4 regions of the Pseudomonas sp. DTU_2021_1001937_2_SI_NGA_ILE_001 genome follow, and region 3 is predicted to be linked to each of the others. Evidence: predicted binding sites of a transcription regulator. Region 3 holds the regulator's gene; each other region holds the start of a gene.

Region 1 (5,709 bases), 2.5 Mb from region 3:
CCTGCCCAAATACGCCAACTGGCCGACTTTCCCGCAACTGTGGGTGGACGGCGAGCTGGTCGGCGGCAGTGACATCATTCTGGAAATGTTCGAGAAGGGTGAACTGCAATCGCTGATCAAACAGGCGGCTGAAAAAGCCAAGGCCTGATTCGCGCTGCATGTAAAAGCCCCGCCTGGTGATCCAGGCGGGGCTTTTTTTCGATCCCTGCAATGAGGGGGCATCTGCAGGCAAGCGGTCTGCGCTAGGCTCGCCTGGCGCAGTCATGACTGCCTGCTCAGTCTTCGTCGCCCATCTGCGATTGCAGGTAGTTCTCGATGCCGATCTTGTCGATCAGGCCCAGCTGGGTTTCCAGCCAGTCGATGTGTTCTTCTTCGGACTCCAGGATGTCTTCGAGCAGCTCACGGCTGCCGAAATCGCCGACGGTCTCGAAGTGAGCGATGGCTGCCTTGAGGTCGGCAAGACCTTTTTGCTCGATCTTCAGGTCGCACTCGAGCATTTCCTTGGTGTGTTCGCCGATCAGGATCTTGCCGAGGTCCTGCAGGTTGGGGATGCCTTCCAGGAACAGGATGCGCTTGATGATCTTGTCCGCGTGTTTCATCTCGTCGATGGATTCACGGTACTCGTGTTTGCCGAGCTTGTTCAGGCCCCAGTCGTCGTACATACGCGCGTGCAGGAAGTACTGGTTGATAGCGACCAGCTCGTTCCCAAGGATCTTGTTGAGATGTTGAATGACTGTAATGTCGCCTTTCATGTCGAGTTCCTGCCGCAGGCTAATGTCTATAGGCCGCGAGTTTGATCCCGACTTAATCTAGTGTCAAACCTAAGTTATTGAATAATAAGTGAAATTAAATCTGAATAAGAATGTTTGAGTTCTGCATCTTGAGCCTAAGTAATTGAATTACAGGCATAAAAAAACCGGACATTGTCCGGTTTCGTGATTCAGGCGTGATTTACGCGGCAGAAAATTCTGCGGGGTAGGCCAGTGCGGCCTGAGTGGTCTGCAGCTCGGTCAGCGTTTCGCGCACCACTTCCTTGGCCAGGCAAGCGCACTTGCCGCATTGAGTGCCTACACCCAGGGTCTGGCGGATATCGCGGTAACTGCAGCAGCCTTCGAAGATCGCTTCGCGAATCTGACCGTCAGTGACACCTTGGCAAAGGCAAACATACATAAACTTGGGACCGTCTCTGTGTGATGCGTGTTGCCGAGGAGACTAATCGTAATGAGAATGCTTGTCAAAATTGTTTTTGATCGGCATGCGAGGATTCGATGAGCGGTTCAACCTCGCGACAGGATGGGCTTCAAAAGGCTGCGCCGCCACTCGGCGGCGCAGGCGCAGCGACACGGTCAGTCGTCGTAGTCGTGCCAGCCGCCCATCTCTTTCCAGCGGTTGACGATTCCGCAGAACAGCTCGGCGGTCTTCTCGGTGTCGTAGCGCGCCGAGTGTGCTTCGCGGCCATCAAAGTCGATGCCGGCCGCCTGGCACGCCTTGGCCAGCACGGTCTGACCATAGGCCAGACCAGCCAGGGTCGCGGTGTCGAAGCTGGAGAAGGGGTGGAAAGGGTTGCGCTTCATGTCCATGCGCGCCACGGCGGCGTTCAGGAAGCCCAGGTCGAAGCTGGCGTTGTGGCCGACCAGCACCGCACGTTTGCAGCCATTGGCTTTCAGGGCCTTGCGTACGCCACGGAAAATGTCGGTGAGTGCAGTTTCCTCGCTCACCGCCATGCGCAACGGATGGTCCAGCTTGATGCCGGTGAACTCCAGAGCCGCCGGCTCGATATTGGCGCCCTCGAAAGGCTCGACGCGGAAAAAATACGAGTGCTCCGGAAATACGAAGCCCTTTTCGTCCATGCCAATGGTCACGGCGGCGATTTCCAGCAATGCGTCGGTCGCGGCGTTGAACCCGCCGGTTTCGACATCGACCACCACTGGCAGATAGCCGCGAAAGCGCGCTGCCATGGGGTGGCGGGCGCCGCCGCCACCTTGCAGGTCCAGGTCTTCGTCGTACTGATCTTCACTCACGCCTGATTCTCCAGCAGGCGCCAGCGCAGTTTTTCACCAGCGCGCAGCGGAATGACAGTCTGTTCGCCGAAAGGCAGGCTGGCCGGAGCCGTCCACTCTTCGCGCACCAGGGTGATAGTGTCCTGGTTTGCCGGTAGGCCGTAGAACGCCGGACCATGCAGGCTGGCGAAACCTTCCAGTTTGTCCAGCGCATTGCGCTGTTCGAAGGCTTCGGCATACAGCTCGATCGCCGCATAGGCGGTATAGCAGCCGGCACAGCCGCAGGCGGCTTCCTTGGCGTGCTGGGCATGCGGTGCCGAATCTGTACCCAGGAAGAATTTGCCGCTGTCGCCGGTGGCGGCGTCGAGCAGTGCAACCTGATGCGTGTTGCGCTTGAGGATCGGCAGGCAATAGAAATGCGGACGAATACCACCCACCAGCATGTGATTGCGGTTATACAGCAAGTGGTGCGCGGTGATGGTCGCCGCGACGTTACTGCTGGCCTGGTTGACGAACTGCACCGCATCGCCTGTCGTGATGTGTTCGAACACCACCTTCAATTGCGGGAAACGCTCCACGACGCGGCTCAGTTGTTCATCGATGAACAGCTTCTCGCGATCGAAGACGTCAATCTCGCTACGGGTGACTTCACCATGTACCAGCAGCAGCATGCCCACTTCGGCCATGGCTTCCAGCGCCGGGAAAATCTTCTCCAGGCTGGTTACGCCGGAGTCGGAGTTGGTCGTCGCACCGGCAGGGTAGAGCTTGGCGGCGTGGACGAAACCGCTGGCCTTGGCAGCGCGGATATCCTCGGGGCTGGTGTGGTCAGTGAGGTAGAGCACCATCAGCGGCTCGAAACGGCTGCCTGCCGGGCGCGCGGCCAGGATGCGCTGGCGATAGGCATCGGCCTGCTGGGCGTTACGTACCGGAGGCACCAGGTTAGGCATGATGATGGCGCGGGCGAAGGTGCGGGCGACGTCGGCGACGGTGTGGGGCAGTACGGCTCCATCACGGAGATGGATGTGCCAGTCGTCGGGACGCAAAAGGGTCAGGCGGTCGGACATGGGGGATTCCAGGCGGTTCGAACTCGCCGGAATGCTACCGGAAAAGACCGTCTCAGGCACTCGCTATCAAGTTTTGTAGGAAGTTACCGATAGATTGGCTGTAGGTGGGTATTTTTTGTTTTGCGGTCATTTTTTTACGTGGAGCCTCCCGTGCGCCAGCGATATCTAGCCCTGATCAGCCTGTTCGCCAGCCTCCCAGCGATGGCCGTGAACTTCCAGACCCGTCTGGAAAAAGTCGAATGGAAAGTCGAGGGCGATCAGTTCGAGTGTCGTCTGAGCCAGCCGATCACCGATTTCGGTGCCGGTGAATTCGTGCGTCGTGCCGGCGAGCAGGCGACCTTCCGTCTGAAGGCCGCCTACAACGTGATGGGCAGTGGCTCGGCGACCCTGCTGGCGGCGGCCGCCCCCTGGCAGCCCGGACGTGGTGACCTGAATCTGGGGTCGGTACGGGTAAGCAATGGCGAGATTCCGTTCAACACCTCCCAGGCCCAGGCCGGACGCCTGATCAACGGCTTGCTCGAAGGGCGCAGCCCGGTGATTCGTCACTATGTGCGCGACGGTGGCGGCAACATGGAAGTCCGCCTGCTGCCGGCGCGCTTTCGCGAAGCCTTCGGCGAGTACCAGAGCTGCACGGCCAAGCTGCTGCCGATGAACTTCGATCAGATCAAACAAGCGGAAGTCGGGTTCCCAGGGGGCGGTATCGATCTGGACGCCCAGGCCAAGGCGCGCCTGGACAACATCCTGGCGTATATGAAAGCCGATCCGACGGTCAATCACGTCGAACTCGATGGCCATTCGGATAACAGTGGCAACCGCCTGACCAACCGCGACCTGTCCCGTCGTCGTGCGCTGGCGGTCATGGATTACCTCAAGGCCAATGGCGTGCCGGAAGAGCAGATCACTCTACGTTTTCATGGCGAGCGCTATCCACTGGTCCCCAACACCAACAACGCCAACCGGGCACGTAACCGGCGGGTGAACGTGCATCTGGAGCGCGTGGCGCCGACCGAGCGGCCGGCCCCTGCGACCCCCGCCGAGGCTGCGCCTGCCGCAGCACCCGTTTCGGCCCCCGCGCCTGCGCCGACTGCCAGCGGCGCGGCGGCGGCGGCCAAGACTTCCTGACCTCCCGGCGGTACACGGCTGTCGCCTGGAGGTCACAAGCTGTCGCGCTACTGTAAATCTCCGGCTTTGAGGGGTAGAATCAGCGGTTTTCCGTACAACCCCGTGGAGTGATGGCATGGCGGACGTAAACAAGGTCGTACTGGCGTATTCCGGTGGTCTGGATACCTCGGTGATCCTGAAGTGGCTGCAAGATACCTACAACTGCGAAGTGGTGACCTTCACCGCTGACCTGGGACAGGGCGAAGAGGTCGAACCGGCTCGCGCCAAGGCCCAGGCCATGGGTGTCAAAGAGATCTACATCGACGATCTGCGCGAAGAGTTCGTGCGCGACTTCGTCTACCCGATGTTCCGTGCCAATACCGTCTACGAAGGTGAGTACCTGCTGGGTACTTCGATCGCCCGTCCGCTGATCGCCAAGCGCCTGATCGAAATCGCCAACGAGACCGGTGCTGACGCCATTTCCCATGGCGCGACCGGCAAAGGTAACGACCAGGTGCGTTTCGAACTGGGTGCCTACGCACTCAAGCCTGGCGTCAAGGTCATTGCACCATGGCGTGAATGGGACCTGCTGTCGCGCGAGAAGCTGATGGACTACGCCGAGAAGCACGCGATCCCGATCGAGCGCCATGGCAAGAAGAAGTCGCCTTACTCCATGGATGCCAACCTGCTGCACATCTCTTATGAGGGCGGCGTGCTGGAAGACACCTGGACCGAGCACGAAGAAGACATGTGGCGCTGGACCAAGTCGCCAGAAGCCGCGCCGAACACGCCGACCTACATCGAACTGACCTACCGCGCCGGTGACATCGTGGCCATCGACGGCAAGGACATGACGCCTGCCCAGGTGCTGACCGAACTCAACCGCATCGGTGGCGAAAACGGCATCGGCCGTCTGGATATCGTCGAGAACCGTTACGTGGGCATGAAGTCCCGTGGCTGCTACGAGACCCCTGGCGGCACCATAATGCTCAAGGCTCACCGTGCCATCGAGTCCATCACCCTGGACCGCGAAGTCGCTCACCTGAAAGACGAGCTGATGCCCAAGTACGCCAGCCTGATCTACACCGGCTACTGGTGGAGCCCAGAGCGTCTGATGCTGCAACAGATGATCGACGCTTCCCAGGCCCACGTGAACGGCGTGGTACGCCTGAAACTGTACAAGGGCAACGTGATCGTGGTGGGGCGCAAGTCCGACGACTCGCTGTTCGATGCCAACATCGCGACCTTCGAGGAAGATGGCGGCGCCTACGACCAGGCCGATGCGGCTGGCTTCATCAAGCTCAACGCCCTGCGCATGCGTATCGCGGCGAACAAGAACCGCAAGTTCTTCTGATTGCCGCTGCCGATGCAGCCCCGAGCGGGGCTGCATTTGCGGGGGGCATCCAGCCGTCGCTATCTCTCCTGGCCGCCGCTTTTCGTCCCATTCATGCGTTTTCTTGAGGCCCTGGGTGTCTTGTGCCCTGTGGCGCCATAGCGTGCGCTGTCCTCTTGGGTGCAGAGCGGGTTGGCTTGTGCCACGTCCT
Region 2 (5,709 bases), 200 kb from region 3:
ACCGGCGACAATGAAATCGGCACCCTGACACTCGACGGCGGTGGCGTGGACTTCGGCACCGGGTCGTTCAAGGAACTGGTGATGAGCTCACTCTCTGGCAACGGTCATTTCGCCATGCGCGTCGACCTGGACCAGGGCGACGGCGACCTGCTCTGGGTCGAGGGGCCGGCCACCGGCCAGTTCGGTCTGCACGTGCGCAACACCGGCAGCGAAGCGGTGACCCCGGAGCTGGAACCGCTGCTGCTCGTGCATACCGAAGGCGGTGATGCGCAGTTCAGCCTGACGGGTGAGCGGGTCGACCTGGGCGCTTTCTCCTACCAGTTGCAACAGCAGGGTAACGACTGGTTCATCGTCGGTGATGACCGGCGTATCAGCCCGTCTACGGCCAGCGCCCTGGCGCTGTTCAACGCGGCGCCGAGCATCTGGATGAGCGAGCTGAACAGCTTGCGCAGCCGCATCGGCGAGGTACGTGGCGCTGGCGCGGCGGGCGGCTGGATGCGCAGCTACGGCAGCCGCCTGGAGGCCACCACCGGTGATGGCGTCGACTACCGGCAGAAGCAGCGTGGTTTCAGCCTGGGCGCCGACGCGCCGGTGCCGGTCGCCAACGGGCAACTGTCGCTGGGCGTGCTGGTGGGTCACAGCCGCTCCGACCTGGACCTCAACCACGGCACCACCGGCAGCGTCGACAGCGTGTACCTGGGGGGCTACGGCACCTGGTTGTCCGAGCAGGGCTACTACGTGGATGCCGTGCTCAAGCTCAACCACCTGCGCAACAAGTCCAAAGTGGCAATGAGCGACAGCGGCCGCGCCAAGGGCAGCTACGACACCCTGGCCGCTGGCGCCTCGGTGGAGTTGGGGCGCCATGTGAAGCTGGCCGATGGCTGGTTCGTCGAGCCGTTCACGCAACTGGCGGCGGTCAATGTCAGTGGTGACCGCTACCAGCTGGACAACGGCTTGCGCGCCAGCAACGACCATACCCGTTCGGTACTGGGCAAGGTCGGTGCCTCGCTGGGTCGTGACATTGCCCTCAAGGATGGCGGTGTGCTGCAGCCGTATGTACGCCTGGCCGCTGCGCAGGAGTTTTCGCGGCGCAATCCGGTCGAGGTCAATGGCCACCGCTTCGACAACGACCTGTTTGGCTCGCGGCTGGAAGCCGGTGCCGGGGTCTCGGTGTCGCTGTCCGAACGCCTGCAACTGCAGGCCGACTTCGACTACATGAACGGCAAGCGCATCGAGCAGCCCTGGGGCGCCAACCTGGGCCTGCGCCTGGCGTTCTGAGGCCGTTTACTGCAACGCAGCCCTTGCCGTCCACGCGGCGGGGGCTTTGCTGTTTCAGGCGTCCGGGGGAAGTACGCAGACATTCAGCGTGGGTGAGGTGCCAATCAACTGCCCGGCGCGGTAGATCCGGTAATACAGCTGCAAGGGCCCGTACTCGGGCGTTTCGATCAACGGGTAGGCCAGGCACAGGCGCCGCACCACCGTGTGATCGCCCGTGACATGGTGCAAGGTGCTGGAGCTTTCATGGCCGCCCCAGCAGAACACCAGGACGTCTTCGGGGCGCAGTTGCGGCGAGCCCGGAATCTCGACCGTGACCCCGACGTTGGCCTGTTGTGCAGTGATTGCCTGCGGCGCGACGTGACAGACCTGAGGTGCCTTGAGACTGCCCGAAATGTCCGGCAGGCCCAGCCAGTGCGAGGGGATGCCGGCGAGGCGCTCGGCCGCTTCGTGAGGCGTGGGTTCAGGACGCAATGCCGAGGAGGCATCGCCAGGTTGCGGTTTATCTTCCATATCGACTCTTGTGGTTAAGCAGGGGTACTTTCAGTGCAAGTTTTGGCTGGCACCGGCTGGTTTATTCAAGTTGGTCCTGCGTCGGTTCGGGAGCTTTCAACGCCACTAGGGTGTTTTACTATCGAGGCCGTGTGTTCGGTGAAGGCTGTTCGGCATTTTTCCGAAAATGAGAAAGATCACGCGTCCATTGACATATTGTCTGTCACGCACATGGATGATGGGGGCTGTTCACACTATTCAGTTGAAGGCTTGTTAGTTGCTGTTGGTGAAGGTGCATGGAAGTGCCAGCTCATTTGACGTTCAATGCGCTGCAAGTAATAGGGGGGTGGTGAGGTTGTCAATGATCGTGAAGGAAATTCTTCGGTGAAGGGTGAAAGTAAGGAATGTTCCTACTTGTTGAGTTCGGTATGTCATTCGCCCAATAAAAAACCCCGCCAGGCGGGGTTCTTCATGAGCCAGTCTTTCAGCGGTTGAACCGCTCCACCAGCGAGTATTGCGAATTGGCCGTATGGGTCAGCTCGGCACTGAGCTGAGCCGAGCGCTGGGCGCCGTCGGCGGTCTGGTCCGCGAGCTGGGCGATGTTGGCGATGTTCTGGCTGATTTCATCGGCGACCGAGGTCTGTTGGTCGGTGGCGGCGGCGATCTGCGTGGCCATGTCGGTGATGTTGGCCACCGCCTCGCTGATGCCCACCAACGCCTGGTCCGCTTCCAGCACCCGGGCCACGCCTTCTTCGGCCTGGCGATGGCCGGCATCCATGGTCTGCACGGCGTTGTTGGCGGTCTGCTGCAGCTTGGCGATCAGCCCGTGGATCTGCCCGGTCGATTCGCTGGTGCGTTGTGCCAGCTGGCGTACTTCGTCGGCCACCACGGCAAAACCGCGGCCCATTTCACCGGCGCGGGCGGCTTCGATGGCGGCGTTGAGGGCCAGCAGGTTGGTCTGGTCGGCGATGCCCTTGATCACATCCACCACGCCGCCGATCTCGTCGCTGTCCTTGGCCAGCTGGGTCACGGTCAGGCCGGTTTCACCAACGGCGGTGGACAGCCGCTGGATCGCGTCGCGGGTCTCCCCGGCAATGTCGCGACCCCGACGGGTCAGCTCGTTGGCCTGCTGGGTGGCACTGGCGGCGCTCTGCACGTGGCTGGCCACCTGTTGAGTGGTGGCGGCCATCTGGTTGATCGCGGCGGCCACCTGCTCGGTTTCCACACGCTGACGCTCCAGGCCCGCAGAGCTGGCATTGGCCAGGTCGTTGGACTGGCGAGCTTGGATGTTGAGGTGCTCGGCGGTGTCCTGCAGGCGGGTCAGACAGGTCTTAAGGCGCGCATCCTGGCTGAGGATCGACATCTCCAGGCGCGCCTGGGGGCCGCGGCTGTCGGTGTACATCTGCGCGATCAGCGCGTCGGAGGTGGTCTGCTCGGCCAGGCGCAGCAAGCGCTTGATGCCGCGTTGCTGCCAGCTCAAGCCCAGCAAGCCCAGTGGTACCGAGAGAGCGGCGGCGCAGATGAAGCCCCAATGCGAGTCGAGCCAGGCGCCGATCAGGAAACCGACCTGGCTGACCAGGATGAACGGCAGCCAGTCCTGCAGCACCGGCAGCCATTTGTCGCGCCTTGGCACGGCGGGCTTGCCGGCGTTGATGCGCGCATACAGCGCCTGGGCGCGGCGCACCTGTTCGCTGGTTGGCTTGACCCGCACCGACTCGTAGCCCACCACCTTGCCGCTTTCCAGGATCGGCGTGACGTAGGCGTTGACCCAGTAATGGTCGCCGTTCTTGCAGCGGTTCTTGACGATGCCCATCCACGGCTGACCGGCCTTCAACGTGCTCCACATGTGCTCGAACACCGCGGCCGGTACGTCGGGGTGGCGTACCAGGTTGTGCGGGGACTTGAGCAGTTCCTGCTGGGTGAAGCCGCTGATTTCCTGGAAGGCTTCGTTGCAATAGGTGATCACGCCCTTGGTGTCGGTGGTGGAGATCAGCCGCTGATCGGCGGCGACGGTTCGCTCACGTTGAGTGACGGGCTGGTTGTTGCGCATGGCTTTTCGGTCCTTCGATCCAGATAGGCTTGGCTGCGTTATCGGCATCCTGCCGGAAAAATTGAGCGGTCGATCACGGTCTTGTCACGCAAACGTTGCCGTGGGTCAAGACTTATCGATTCAGCATGGGGTAGGCGAACAGGCTGAAATGCACCAGGTTGAGCAGGAAATGCGCACCGATGGCAGCCCATGGCCCGCCCTGGTTCCAGGCCAATCCGTAGCCCACGCCGGCCAGCCCCGCCAGCATTACCCAGGCCCAGCCCCCTCCGGCATGGGCCAGGCCGAACAGCAGGGCCGTGATGGCGATGGGCAGTATGCGCCCCAGGGCTCGATTGTGACAGCGATGTTGCAGCGCGCTTTGCAAGGCGCCCTGAAGATAGCCGCGAAACAGCAGCTCTTCGGTGATGACCACCAGCAGCAGGTTGTTGGCCAACCACAACCAGGCGTAGTCCGGCCATTTCGGGGCCCAGGCCGTTACGCCCATGACGCAGGCCAGGGTCAGGCACAGCGTGGAGGTGCCCAGAGCGATCGACAGCGAGCGCCGCCAGGACGAGTCGATGGCGCGCTGGAAGAGCCACGGGCAGGCCAGCAGCAGCCACAGACCGATGAGCGGCTTGTCGAGGTTCAGGTGCGTGATGAAAGGCTGCGCGCCGGGGCTGGAAGCGCCCTCGGGCATGATCGACGCGCTGTTGAAGCCCGGCCACAGGTGCAACGCCAGCCCCAGGGCGGTGACCACGAACAGGCCATGGCCCAGCCTGCGAACGAGGCCTGGCCGATGTGCCCGCACGGCCGCACCGGCCACTGCCAGCAATGCCATGGGAAAGAGTGTCGCCAGACTCGGCTGCCCCGCATGCAGGGCCATGGCATAGCCAAGCAGTAGAAGGGCCAGGGCGCTCCAGCGGGGTGAATTCAAGGTGGTCTCCTGGCGACGGCGCGGGCCTGCATCTTACGAGGCAGGCCCGGCGTCGGCACGGAGATTTTCCAGTCCGCTCAGATCACGGACCGCGTTGCACACCCCCATCGGCTTTTGTTGGAGCGAACAGTATTGCGGCTAAAGCCAATACTGGTCAGTTAGGCCGGGTAGGAGCGGCTTCAGCCGCGAAGCGACCGCCTGTTCACAACAGATGCACTGAATTTCCTGGCGCTTTCGCGGCTAAAGCCGCTCCCACCGGCCACATACCGCTTAAGCGAACAGTATTGCGGCTAAAGCCCTGCCAGCCATCGCGCCGTCAGGCGGCGATCAGCTGGCGCAGCACGTAGTGCAGGATGCCACCGGCCTTGAAGTACTCCACTTCATTGAGGGTGTCGATGCGGCACAGCAGTTCGATGTCCTGCTGGCGGCCGTCCTCGAAGCGAATGTTCAGGGTCAGGTCCATACCGGGGCGCAGCTCGGCCTGGGTCAGCCCCTTGATGCTCAGGATTTCGCGCCCGGTCAGCCCCAGGCTCTTGCGGTCATGCGGCGCCTTGAACTGCAACGGCAGCACGCCCATGCCCACCAGATTGGAGCGGTGGATACGCTCGAAGCTCTCGGCGATCACCGCCTTGACCCCCAACAGGTTGGTGCCCTTGGCCGCCCAGTCGCGGCTGGAACCGGTGCCGTACTCCTGCCCGGCGACGATCACCAGGGGCGTGCCTTCCTGCTGGTAGCGCATCGAGGCATCGAAGATCGGCAGTTTTTCGTCGCTGGGCACATGCAGGGTGTAGCCGCCTTCCTCGCCGCCGAGCATTTCGTTGCGAATGCGGATGTTGGCGAAGGTACCGCGCATCATCACCTCGTGGTTGCCGCGTCGCGACCCATAGGAGTTGAAGTCCTTGGGCTCCACACCCTTCTCGCGCAGGTAGCGGCCCGCCGGGCTGTCGGCCTTGATGTTGCCAGCCGGGGAAATGTGGTC
Region 3 (5,709 bases):
TGTTCTGGCGTATCAGGAGATCCCTGATAACAAGCAAGTCACCATCGTAGCGACTGTCGGGCCAAATGGCTGAGGTAGTGAGTCATGCAAGTTAAGCGTTTTTTCGCCGCCGATATGCGTCAAGCCATGAAACTGGTTCGTGATGAGCTGGGCGCCGAAGCGGCCATCATCGGCAACCGGCGTATCGCCGGCGGTGTCGAGCTGACTGCTGCCCTGGATTACAAACTGTCCGCACTGGCCCCGCGTGTGCCGAACATGGAACTCGAAGACGAGCTGCGCAAGACCCAGTCGCGCATCGTTTCCGCGCAGGCCGAGCTCGGCAGCCGTAGCGAGGCCGATGCGGCGACCAACCGCCAGCTGTTCTCCGGCCTGCCGCTGAGCGCCACCGACAAGCACATCGAACCGACCCTCGAAGAGTTGCCGCGTCCTCCTGTCGCGGCTGCACCTGCGCCGTCGCCGTCGGCAGCGGAGCAGGCCATCAGCCAGCGCGTATTCGAATCGATGCGTTCGGAACTCAATGGTCTGCGCGAACTGCTGGAAGTCCAGCTCGGCTCGCTGGCCTGGACCCAGCTGCAAGGCAGCCGTCCGCAACAGGCCAACCTGTGGCGCAGGCTGCAGCGTGTCGGGCTGTCCGGCCCGCTGTCGCGCGACCTGCTGGACATGGTGGCGGAAATCGACGATCCCAAGCATGCCTGGCGCATGCTGCTTGCCCACCTGGCGCGGATGATCAGCGTGCCGGAGATCGAGCCTCTGGAAGAGGGCGGCGTGATCGCCATGGTCGGCCCGGCCGGCATGGGCAAGACCACCACCCTGGCCAAGCTGGCGGCCCGCTACGTGCTCAAGTACGGCGCGCAGAACGTCGCGCTGGTGAGCATGGACAGCTTCCGTATCGGTGCCCAGGAGCAGCTCAAGACCCTCGGGCGAATCCTCAATGTGCCGGTCACCCATGTCGATCCTGGACAGTCATTGGCCCAGGCTCTGGAGCCACTGATTCGCAAGCGCGTGGTGCTGATCGATACCGCCGGCCTGCAGGCCAGCGATCCGGCCCTGCGCATGCAACTGGAGAGCCTGGCCGGGCGTGGCATCCGCGCTCGCAATTACCTGGTGCTGGCCACCACCAGCCAGAAGCAGGTGCTCACCGCGGCCTACCACAGCTACAAACGCTGTGGCCTGGCCGGTTGCATCCTGACCAAGCTGGACGAGACCGCCAGCCTTGGCGAAGTGTTGAGCCTGGCAATCGCTCACGAATTGCCAGTGGCCTATCTGACCGATGGGCCGAGGATTCCTGACGACCTGCATCTGCCGCGGCGTCACCAGCTGGTGAGCCGTGCGGTCAGCGTGCAGCTGCAGGATGAACCCAGTGAGGAGGCGATGGCGGACATGTTCGCCGACCTCTATCACACCCCCGGCAAGCGAGTGGGGTAAACGATGGAAAATAAAGAAAAGCGTCTGCATCGCTGGTCTGCCAGGCATTGTTCGACACGGAACGTGCAGCCCGTAATGTGGTTTCGGTCCAAGCATGACAAGGTAAAGAAATAACATGGGCAGCATGCATCCTGTACAGGTTATCGCCGTGACCGGCGGCAAAGGTGGCGTGGGCAAGACCAACGTTTCGGTGAACCTCTCACTGGCGCTGGCCGAGCTTGGGCGCCGTGTCATGCTGCTCGATGCCGACCTTGGCCTGGCCAACGTCGATGTCCTGCTGGGCCTGACGCCCAAACGCACGCTGGCCGATGTGATCGAAGGCCGCTGTGAGCTGCGCGATGTGCTCTTGCAGGGCCCGGGTGGGGTGCGCATCGTGCCGGCCGCCTCGGGCACGCAGAGCATGGTGCACCTGGCCCCGGCCCAGCATGCCGGGCTGATCCAGGCATTCAGCGAAATCGGCGACAACCTCGACGTGCTGGTCATCGATACCGCCGCGGGCATCGGCGACTCGGTGGTGAGCTTCGTGCGCGCCGCCCAGGAGGTGCTGCTGGTGGTCTGCGACGAGCCTACCTCGATCACCGACGCCTACGCGCTGATCAAACTGCTCAATCGTGACTACGGCATGAACCGTTTCCGGGTCCTGGCCAACATGGCGCAGACACCGCAGGAAGGGCGCAACCTGTTTGCCAAGCTGACCAAGGTCACTGACCGCTTCCTCGACGTGGCCCTGCAGTACGTCGGTGCCGTGCCCTATGACGAATGCGTGCGCAAGGCGGTACAGAAGCAGCGTGCGGTCTACGAGGCCTTCCCGCGCTCCAAGTGTGCGCTGGCTTTCAAGGCCATCGCCCAGAAGGTCGACACCTGGCCACTGCCTGCCAACCCGCGCGGGCATCTCGAGTTCTTCGTCGAGCGACTTGTTCACCAGACCAGCGCAGCAGGACCGGTCCAATGACAGCAAGCGGCTATCAGATGTACAGCAAGGCGTCACGCAACTCACAGTACGAACTGATCGAGCGTTACGCACCCTTGGTCAAGCGCATCGCCTATCACCTGCTGGCGCGTCTGCCTGCCAGTGTGCAGGTCGAGGACCTGATCCAGGCCGGCATGATCGGCCTGCTGGAAGTCTCGACCAAATACGACTCCAGCAAAGGGGCCAGTTTCGAGACCTACGCCGGCATCCGCATCCGTGGCGCGATGCTCGACGAGGTGCGCAAAGGCGACTGGGCACCGCGTTCCGTGCACCGCAATACACGTATGGTCAGTGATGCAATACGTGCAATTGAGGCAAGAACGGGTCGCGACGCTAAAGATCATGAAGTTGCTGCCGAACTCCAGTTAAGTCTTGATGATTATTACGCTATCTTGAACGACACCTTGGGTAGCCGGCTGTTCAGTTTCGACGACCTGCTGCAGGATGGCGAACATGACGGGCTGCATGAGGATGGCGCCAGCGGTTCGCTGGAGCCCTCCCGAGATCTCGAGGATGAACGCTTCCAGAATGCCTTGGCCGATGCCATTGCCAATCTTCCGGAGCGTGAGCGATTGGTGCTGGCGTTGTACTATGACGAGGAACTGAACCTCAAAGAGATCGGGGAGGTCCTGGGGGTCAGTGAATCGCGAGTCAGCCAGTTGCACAGCCAGTGTGCAGCGCGTCTGCGGGGGCGTCTGGGGGAATGGCGCGCGCGTTGAGGCGCTCGCGGTTTTCTCTGGTTTCAGACCGGCTGCATCAGGTTAGGCAAGCATCCAGACAAGGCAGGAGCCTGTCAGTCGACTCCGTGAGGGGGGCTGCGGGCGTCTTGTGCGTGTCCTGATACTTGGCTGTCAGGGGTGTGGTCGAAGATGGGCTGTATTCGTATTGAGTGAACAGCGGGTCCGGGGAGCGGGCCCGTTAAAGACTGCTTGGAGGTCGAATTGGACAAGAACATGAAAATCCTCATCGTTGATGACTTTTCAACGATGCGGCGGATCATAAAAAACCTGTTGCGTGACTTGGGGTTCACCAACACGTCGGAAGCCGATGACGGCCTGACCGCGCTGCCTATGTTGCAGAGTGGTGCGTTCGATTTTCTGGTGACCGACTGGAACATGCCGGGCATGACCGGGATCGAGCTGCTGCGCAATGTCCGTCAGGACGAGCGCCTGAAGAACATCCCTGTGCTGATGGTGACTGCCGAGGCCAAGCGTGAGCAGATCATCGAGGCCGCCCAGGCCGGTGTGAACGGTTATGTGGTCAAGCCCTTCACGGCGCAAGTCCTGCAAGAAAAGATCGAAAAGATCTTCGAGCGCGTCAATAGCTGATTGCATGCCGCGAGGGTGCTATGGATAACAAAGATTCACTGGGTGACTTCGAGTCGACCCTGAAAAGACATGCGCAAGAACTCGTCGCCAGCCTCGAAAAGGGCCGGTTCGGCGATGCCGTGCAACTGATCCATGAACTCAACCAGACTCGCGACCGTGGCTTGTACCAGGAAGTCGGCAAATTGACGCGCGAGCTGCACAGCGCGATCGTCAATTTCCACATCGATCCGCACATGCCGCAAGCCGAAGAAGTGTCCCAGATCACGGATGCCACCGAGCGTCTGTCGTATGTTGTGAGGCTGACCGAAGGGGCTGCCAACCGCACCATGGACCTGGTGGAGCAGAGCGCGCCGATGATGAATGGCCTCAGCGATGAAGCCAAGGTGCTGCGCGCCGACTGGGGTCGCTTCATGCGCCGCGAGATCGGTGCCGAAGAGTTCCGGGACCTGGCGCGTCGCGTCGATGTGTTCCTGACTCGAGCCGAGCAGGACAGCCATGCGGTCGCGGGCAACCTCAATGACATTCTGCTGGCCCAGGACTACCAGGACCTGACCGGCCAGGTGATCAAGCGGGTCACGCAACTGGTCACTGAAGTTGAAAGCAATCTGCTGAAGCTGGTGCTGATGGCCAGCCATGTCGATCGTTTCGCTGGCATCGAGCACGATCACGAAGCCATGCAGGCAGAAAAAGATCCGAAAAAACATACCGCTCAGGGTGAAGGTCCGCAGATTCATGCCGATAAACGTGAAGATGTCGTTTCCGGGCAGGATGACGTGGACGACTTGCTATCGAGTCTTGGCTTCTAAGGTCAATTGACGGTCAATTTTAGGGAGCACCCCCCATGAGCTTCGGCGCCGATGAAGAGATCCTTCAGGATTTTCTGGTAGAGGCCGGCGAGATTCTAGAGCAACTGTCCGAGCAGTTGGTCGAGCTGGAAAGTCGACCGGACGATGCGGATTTGCTCAATGCAATTTTTCGCGGTTTTCACACTGTAAAAGGGGGCGCCGGCTTCCTCCAGCTGCATGAGCTGGTGGAATGCTGTCACATCGCCGAGAACGTGTTCGACATCCTGCGCAAGGGCGAACGACGCGTTAACGCAGAGCTGATGGACGTGGTGCTTGAAGCCCTGGATACCGTCAACAGCATGTTCGGTCAGGTGCGTGAGCGCACCGACATCACCCCGGCTACCCCAGAGTTGCTGCAGGCACTTGCGCGCCTCGCCGAACCCGAGTCGGCTGACGCGCCTGCTGCACCCGCACCTGTCGCCGCGCCCGAGCCGGTCAGCGAGCCGACGCCGGTCGCCGAGGCTGTCGAGGCCACTGCCGACGACAGCGACCTGATTACCGAGGCTGAATTCGATCAGTTGCTCGATGCACTGCACGGCCCGGCAGGCGATGCCGCGGCAGCCGCACCCGCACCAGCCGCCCCAGCGGGCGCGGTAGAAAGCGACGAGATCACCGACCACGAATTCGAAGCCTTGCTCGACCAGCTGCATGGCAAGGGCAATTTCGATGCCGGCAAGGCCACAGCGGCGTCCGCGCCGAGTGCCCCGCCAGCAGCGTCGGCCGCTGCTGCGCCGGGCGGTGACGAAATCACCGACGACGAATTCGAAGCGCTGCTCGACCAGTTGCATGGCAAGGGTTCCTTCGACGGCGGTGTTGCCGCCCAGGCACCGACGGTGACGGCCGCCGCGCCGACCGCCAGTGCGGCGGCTTCCGACGAGATCACCGATCACGAATTCGAAAACCTGCTCGACGAGCTGCACGGCAAGGGTAAGTTCGAGCCAGCCGCCGTCAGCGGTGCGGCCGTGGCGGCGCCTGCTGCCGCCGCTGCCAAAGCGGAAGCACCCGCACCGGCTCCCGCTCCCGCTCCGGCGGCCAAGCCTGCGCCGGCCCCGGCGGCCCGTGCCGCAGCACCTGCCGCACCTGCTGCGCCTGCACCGGCAGCGGCCAAACCGGCTGCCGCTCCGGCGGGCGAGAAACCGGT
Region 4 (5,709 bases), 2.4 Mb from region 3:
CTCGATGGGCGCACGGGCGGCTTCATCGTAGCGGAAGGTCTTGAGCTGGCGCTTCGGTGGCGTGACCAGGCCGGCCCACACCGTCTCGACCGAGGCGACGATCATCGCGCCGACCAGCACCAGGGCCATCGGGCCGCGCTCGGTATCGAACAGGCAGACCACCCGCTCGTTGCGGGCGAACAGCTCCGGAACGTTTTCCGCCGTAGTCTGGTTGACCGAGAAGATTCGTCCTGGCACGTAGACCATTTCCCGCAGCGTGCCGCCCAGCGGCATGTGCACGCGGTGGTAATCCTTGGGTGACAGGTAGACGGTGGCGAACTGACCGCCCATGAACGGCGCCGACAGCTGTGGGTCGCCGCCCAGCAGCTCCAGCACGCTGAAGCTGTGGCCCTTGGCCTGGAAGATGCGGCCCTGCTCGATCGGGCCGAGCTGGCTGATCGCGCCGTCGGCCGGGCACAGGATCGCGCCGGGCGTGTCGTCCAGAGGACGGGCATCAGGCTTGAGGGCGCGGGTGAAGAAGGCGTTGAAGTGCTCGTAGGCGGTCAGGTCCTCGACCTGGGCCTGCGACATGTCGACCTGGTAGCGACGCGCGAACCAGGCGGTGAAGGCGTTCTTGAACCAGCGCACCCGGCACTCGGCGACGCAGCCGGCCAGCCGTGACAGCAGGTGATGGGGCAGCAGGTACTGACTCAGGATAAACAGACGCTCTTTCATGGATCTTCCTAGGCTTTGTACGGAAAACCGGCCGAGGGCCGGCTGAAGCGAAAACGTGGGCTGGCGCGCAGTCTATATGAAAGCGCGCACCGATGAGCCTTTCAGTCCCGTCGATGGGGCGGTATCAGGATTCGACCGGGGTGTCGGGGTGGTTGCCCCATTCGCTCCAGGAGCCGGCGTAGGCCTTGACCCGCGGATACCCCAGGGCCTTGGCGGCCAGGTAGGTGAAGCCCGAGCGGCGATGGGTCTGGCAGTGGGTGATGATTTCCTTGTCCGGGGTGATGCCCCGCGCCTTCAGGCATTCGCCCAGGTCCTGGCGGATGCGCAGCTGCTGCGCCTTGTCCATGCCGTCGGTCCATTCGAAATGGATGGCGCCGGGAATGTGCCCGCCCTTGGCCGCCAAGACCTTCTGCCCGTGGTATTCGTCCGCGCCACGGGCATCCCACACCGCCAGGTCGTCGGCGCCCAGGCGGCTTTGCAGGTATTCACGGGTGGCGGTGGGTTCGTCGTGCAGGGTCAGGCTCACGGGGGCGCTGTGCGCTGCGGGAGTTTCCCGGGACAGCGGCAGGCCGGCGGCCTCCCAGGCCAGCAGCCCGCCATTGAGGTAGTGGTAGCGGCTGTGGCCGATGACATCCAGCAGCCAGATGAAGCGTCCGGCCCAGCCGCCGCCTTCGTCGTCATAGACCACGTATACCGCGTCGCTGCGGTGGCCGAGTTCGCCGAACAGGCGTTCAAGATCGGTGAGCGCCGGGGCCAGGCCCGGTGCCGGAGGCTGGCCCAGCTGGGTGCGCTTGGGTTCGATGAAGTGTGCGCCGGGAATATGACCGGCCTCGAAGCGTGCGGGGTTGGTCAGGTCCACCAGGATCAACTCCGGGGCATCGAGACGTGCGTGCAGGTCGCTGGGTTCGATGACCAGCGGCAAGTCGGTGAACACGGACATTTCAGCCTTCCTCATGAACGAAAGGCGAAGATTGTAGCCCAGCCCCGTCGGGAAAACTGCTGCGCAGCGACAGGACGCTGCGCGCCGCTCATTCGCCGGCGGGCTTGCCGGCGCTCTTCTGGCGGGTGAAGTTGGTCAGCGCCCGCTCAATGCACTGCACGGTCTTGCCGAACGCCTGCACGGTCACTTCCGACATGGGGTTGCCGCCCTGGTCGGCGATCGCCAGGATCAACACCTTGCCGTTGCAGCTCAGGGAGCGGATCAGGCTGTGGTGGCCCTTGAACAGGGTCTTGAGGATCGGCGGCAATAAGGCGGAAAACTGCGCATGGTTGGCGGGCGTCAGGCGCAACTGGGTGGGTTGCGCCAGCAGCCTTTCCAGTACCTTGCTCTGGCTGATCGGAAATTGCAGCGCGGCGTTTTCCTTGCCCAGCCCGGCCATCTGATGCACCCGCAGGGTGCCGGTGTTCTTGTCGGGCATCAGCAGCATCAGGCGTTGCATGCCCACGGCGACCATCGCGTCCCGTGCGGTGCTGAGCAGGCCCATGGCGTTATTGAAGGGGCTCGGCTCGACCAGCAGCTCGGCGCACAGTGTGCGCCAGCGTTGCAGGTCTTCGGTCGACGGTGCTGCGGCCGGTTCATGCCCGCTGGGGATGCGCCGGAACGACCAGGGCCACAACAAGGCTTCGGCCGGATGCCATAGGCCGGGGGCGGCATGCTGGCGCGCGCTGCTGGCGGCATTCTGGTGGGCCTGCTGCTGCACATCGTCCAGTGACTGCTGCAGGTACAGGCTGCTGAGCAGTTGCCAGCGCAGGCAGTGCGGGCTGTTCCAGGCCTGTTGCGCCGCCAGGGCAAGGCCATTGCCCATCAGCACCGTATTGGCTGGCTGGTTGAACCAGCGTTGCAGGTCCGGGTTGGCGTCAAGGTCACGCTGCTGTTGCAGCGGGTCGTGGTTCTCCCGGGCAATGCGCAGGGCCTTGACCCATTCGCGGCGTTCTTCGATCAGCACCGTGTAGCCGCGGGTCACCCACATCGGCAGGCGCCAGGCGTGCGCCAGGGCCAGGCACAGGTCGAGCAGCTTGACGCCGAACAGTTCCTGTTCGACGGTGCGACTCGACTCGCCCTGATGGATCACGCGTAGCTCCCACTCCTCGAGAAGCTTGGGATGGGCCAGGGCCATCGGCCACAGAGGGGCCAGGAACAACAGGCTGCCCAGGTGGATGTCCTGCCAGAGGCGCGCCAGGCGACTGGCGAACAGGCCGTTGGCCTGTTGCGTGGCGTGCTGGCTGATCAGGATCAGTTGCCGGTAGGCCTGGGGAATCTCTTGCAGCGGCTTGGCTGGCAGGCGGTTGAGCAGCATCTCGGTCTTGCTCAGGCCCAGGCGGTTGAGCGCGACCTCAAGGCTTTCCGCCGGCTCGGTGATGCCGTGGGTGTGCTGGTTGGCTTCGCGCAGCACGCTCAGCACCAGGGCCGGGCTCTCGTGCATCATGTCGGCGATGTCGCGCAGCGAGCGGCGGCTGTCGTTGAGTGCGGCGCGCACATGGGTGTGGTTGATCTGCGGCACCGGCAGCGCCAGGTCATCCAGCTGCTTGACCCAGGCGTCCAGTGTCCGGGGTCTAGGTAACGTCGTGTGGCTTGCAGAAGGCATACGGAAGACCTTTGTATTGAGCGCGTGCAGCCCTGGTTTGTACGTATCAGGTTTTGTACGAAAAGTGCCTGCGCTCGGCCATGCTGCGTTAAAAACAGCTCGGAATGCTCATTTACTCCAGTAAACTCCGCTTCCTCGCCTGCTTTTGCCTTGCCTGACCTTCGCTCGCCGACTTTTCGTATAAAACCTAAGAGCTCAGTGCGTAGTGTATTGTTACACCCCGTTTCGAAAGCGAAACAGGTTTTTCATTCGATCAGGCCTATAGTCTGGCTCACCGAGGCCGATAAGAAGAACAGCAGCGCCCTGATCCGCCGCACCTGTCCCTGAACCCGACTCAACAAGTATTTTTTACCTATGGCTAAAATCATCGGCATCATTGTCGTTTTCGCGAGTGTTCTCGGCGGATACGTGCTATCCCACGGTCATCTGGCGGCCCTGTTTCAGCCGTTCGAAATCGTCATCATCGGCGGTGCCGCCCTGGGGGCCTTCATTCAGGCCAACCCTGGCTATATGACCATGCACGTGTTCAAGAAGTCGCTGAAGATGTTCAGTTCGCGCTTCACGCACGCCTATTACCTCGAGGTGCTGGGCCTGGTCTATGAAATTCTCAACAAGAGCCGCCGCGAAGGCATGATGGCCATCGAAGGGGATATCGAAGAGCCCGCCTCCAGCCCGATCTTCGCCAAGTACCCCGGTGTGCTCAAGGACGACCGCATGACCGCGTACATCTGCGATTACCTGCGCATCATGTCGTCCGGCAACATGGCGCCCCACGAGCTCGAAGGCCTGTTCGACATGGAACTGCTGAGCATGAAGGAAGAGCTGGAGCATCCTTCCCATGCCGTGACCGGCATCGCCGACGGTATGCCCGGTTTCGGTATCGTCGCGGCGGTACTGGGTATCGTGATCACCATGGCCATGCTCGGGGACGGCGACAAGGCCGCGATCGGTCAGCACGTGGCGGCGGCACTGGTGGGTACCTTCTTCGGTATCATCGCGGCCTACGGTTTCTTCGGTCCTCTGGCGCAGTGCCTGGCCCACGACGCCAAGGAAGAGATGAACGTCTACGAGTCGATCAAGGCTGCCCTGGTGGCCTCGGCTTCCGGCATGCCGCCTTCGCTGGCCGTCGAGTTCGGCCGCAAGGTTCTGTACCCCGCTCACCGACCCAGCTTCAGCGAGCTGGAGCAAGCAGTACGCGGTCGCTAAGCCATGGAAAATAACCAGCCGATTATCGTCAAGCGCGTAAAGCGCTTCGGCGGCGGACACCACGGTGGCGCCTGGAAGATCGCCTTCGCCGACTTTGCCACGGCGATGATGGCGTTCTTCCTGGTGCTCTGGCTGCTGTCGTCCGCGACGCCCGAGCAACTGGTGGCCATTGCCGGTTACTTCAAGGACCCGGTCGGCTTCAGCGACAGTGGCTCGCCTTATGTCATCGACCTTGGCGGCTCGCCGGAGATGTCGCCGAACCAGACCCTCAACCCCGAGGTAAAAAGCACCCCCAGCCCGGACACCGTGCCGATCGAATCCGACACCGCCGAGGCCAAGGCCGAGCAGGTGGAGCAGGAACGTCTGGAAATGCTGCTGCAGGAGCTGCAGACCAAGATCGAGCAAAGTCCTGAGCTGCAGAAGTTCAAGGACCAGATTCTGCTGGAGATCACTCCGGACGGCCTACGGATCCAGATCGTCGACGCCGACAACCGGCCGATGTTCGACTCGGGCAGCGCACGCTTGAAGCCGTACTTCGAGGACATCCTGCTGACCTTGGCCGACACCATCAAGCAGGTGCCGAACAAGATCAGTGTCAGCGGCCATACCGATGCCAAGCCTTACGTGGGTAATGGCGAGTTCGGTAACTGGGAGCTGTCGGCCAACCGTGCCAACGCCGCGCGCCGTGCCTTGATCGCCGGCACTTACCCGGAAGGGCAGGTGGCTCGGGTGGTGGGTTTCGCGTCTTCGGCGCTGTTCGACCGCGACCACCCGCTGAACCCGATCAACCGTCGCATCGATATCGTCGTGCTGACCAAGAAGGCTCAGCAGCGCATCGAAGGTGGCCAGGGCAGCGCAGAGCCTGCCAAACCCGCTCCCGCCACGCCTGCGGCGCCCGGTGCGGCGGCTCCCGCAGCCCCGGCGGCAGCGCAGCCGGGCGCCGCGCAATCGAACGTGGTGCAGCCACGCGAGTTGCGCGAGCGAGTCAATATCTTCGATCAGGGTCCGCTCAAGCCGCCGGGTTCCGCTCAGTAATCGCCCGGTCGCCGCATGACAAAGGCCGCACCCTTCACCGGTGCGGCCTTTGCATTTTCAGTATTCGTCTTGCGGCAGGCTGGCCAGGATCGAGCGATAGCTGTGCATGCGCTGTGGGTGGATGCGGCCCTCTTCAAGGGCCTTGAGCAGCGCACAGCCCGGCTCGCGG

Evidence for each region. Region 3 encodes FliA, which starts transcription of late flagellar genes. Its sites were predicted from a motif close to CTAAAGTTTNNNNNNNNNNNGCCGNTAA; they were not measured.
Region 1: the regulator FliA is predicted to act here: its motif matches at 3,130-3,157, upstream of RRX38_RS22065 (flagellar protein MotY).
Region 2: the regulator FliA is predicted to act here: its motif matches at 3,856-3,883, upstream of RRX38_RS07205 (methyl-accepting chemotaxis protein).
Region 4: the regulator FliA is predicted to act here: its motif matches at 3,559-3,586, upstream of motA (flagellar motor stator protein MotA).

Annotation. Positions count from the first base shown of each region.
Region 1 covers NZ_CP135971.1:5,036,373-5,042,081, forward strand. The annotation lists gene grxD (Grx4 family monothiol glutaredoxin) at 1-148, shown strand, start outside; gene bfr (bacterioferritin) at 276-752, opposite strand; gene RRX38_RS22050 (bacterioferritin-associated ferredoxin) at 952-1,170, opposite strand; gene rnt (ribonuclease T) at 1,347-1,958, opposite strand; gene pyrC (dihydroorotase) at 2,018-3,064, opposite strand; gene RRX38_RS22065 (flagellar protein MotY) at 3,215-4,186, shown strand; gene RRX38_RS22070 (argininosuccinate synthase) at 4,302-5,519, shown strand; gene RRX38_RS22075 (hypothetical protein) at 5,579-5,709, opposite strand, start outside.
Region 2 covers NZ_CP135971.1:1,742,328-1,748,036, reverse strand. The annotation lists gene RRX38_RS07215 (autotransporter outer membrane beta-barrel domain-containing protein) at 1-1,278, shown strand, start outside; gene RRX38_RS07210 (hypothetical protein) at 1,333-1,788, opposite strand; gene RRX38_RS07205 (methyl-accepting chemotaxis protein) at 2,252-3,817, opposite strand; gene RRX38_RS07200 (CPBP family intramembrane glutamic endopeptidase) at 3,930-4,679, opposite strand; gene acnA (aconitate hydratase AcnA) at 5,047-5,709, opposite strand, start outside.
Region 3 covers NZ_CP135971.1:1,944,183-1,949,891, reverse strand. The annotation lists gene flhA (flagellar biosynthesis protein FlhA) at 1-73, shown strand, start outside; gene flhF (flagellar biosynthesis protein FlhF) at 85-1,425, shown strand; gene fleN (flagellar synthesis regulator FleN) at 1,541-2,377, shown strand; gene fliA (RNA polymerase sigma factor FliA) at 2,374-3,114, shown strand; gene RRX38_RS08110 (chemotaxis response regulator CheY) at 3,349-3,723, shown strand; gene RRX38_RS08105 (protein phosphatase CheZ) at 3,744-4,529, shown strand; gene RRX38_RS08100 (chemotaxis protein CheA) at 4,565-5,709, shown strand, end outside.
Region 4 covers NZ_CP135971.1:4,329,694-4,335,402, forward strand. The annotation lists gene asd (archaetidylserine decarboxylase) at 1-714, opposite strand, end outside; gene RRX38_RS18750 (rhodanese-like domain-containing protein) at 839-1,654, opposite strand; gene RRX38_RS18755 (HDOD domain-containing protein) at 1,743-3,299, opposite strand; gene motA (flagellar motor stator protein MotA) at 3,654-4,505, shown strand; gene motB (flagellar motor protein MotB) at 4,509-5,540, shown strand; gene rsgA (small ribosomal subunit biogenesis GTPase RsgA) at 5,598-5,709, opposite strand, start outside.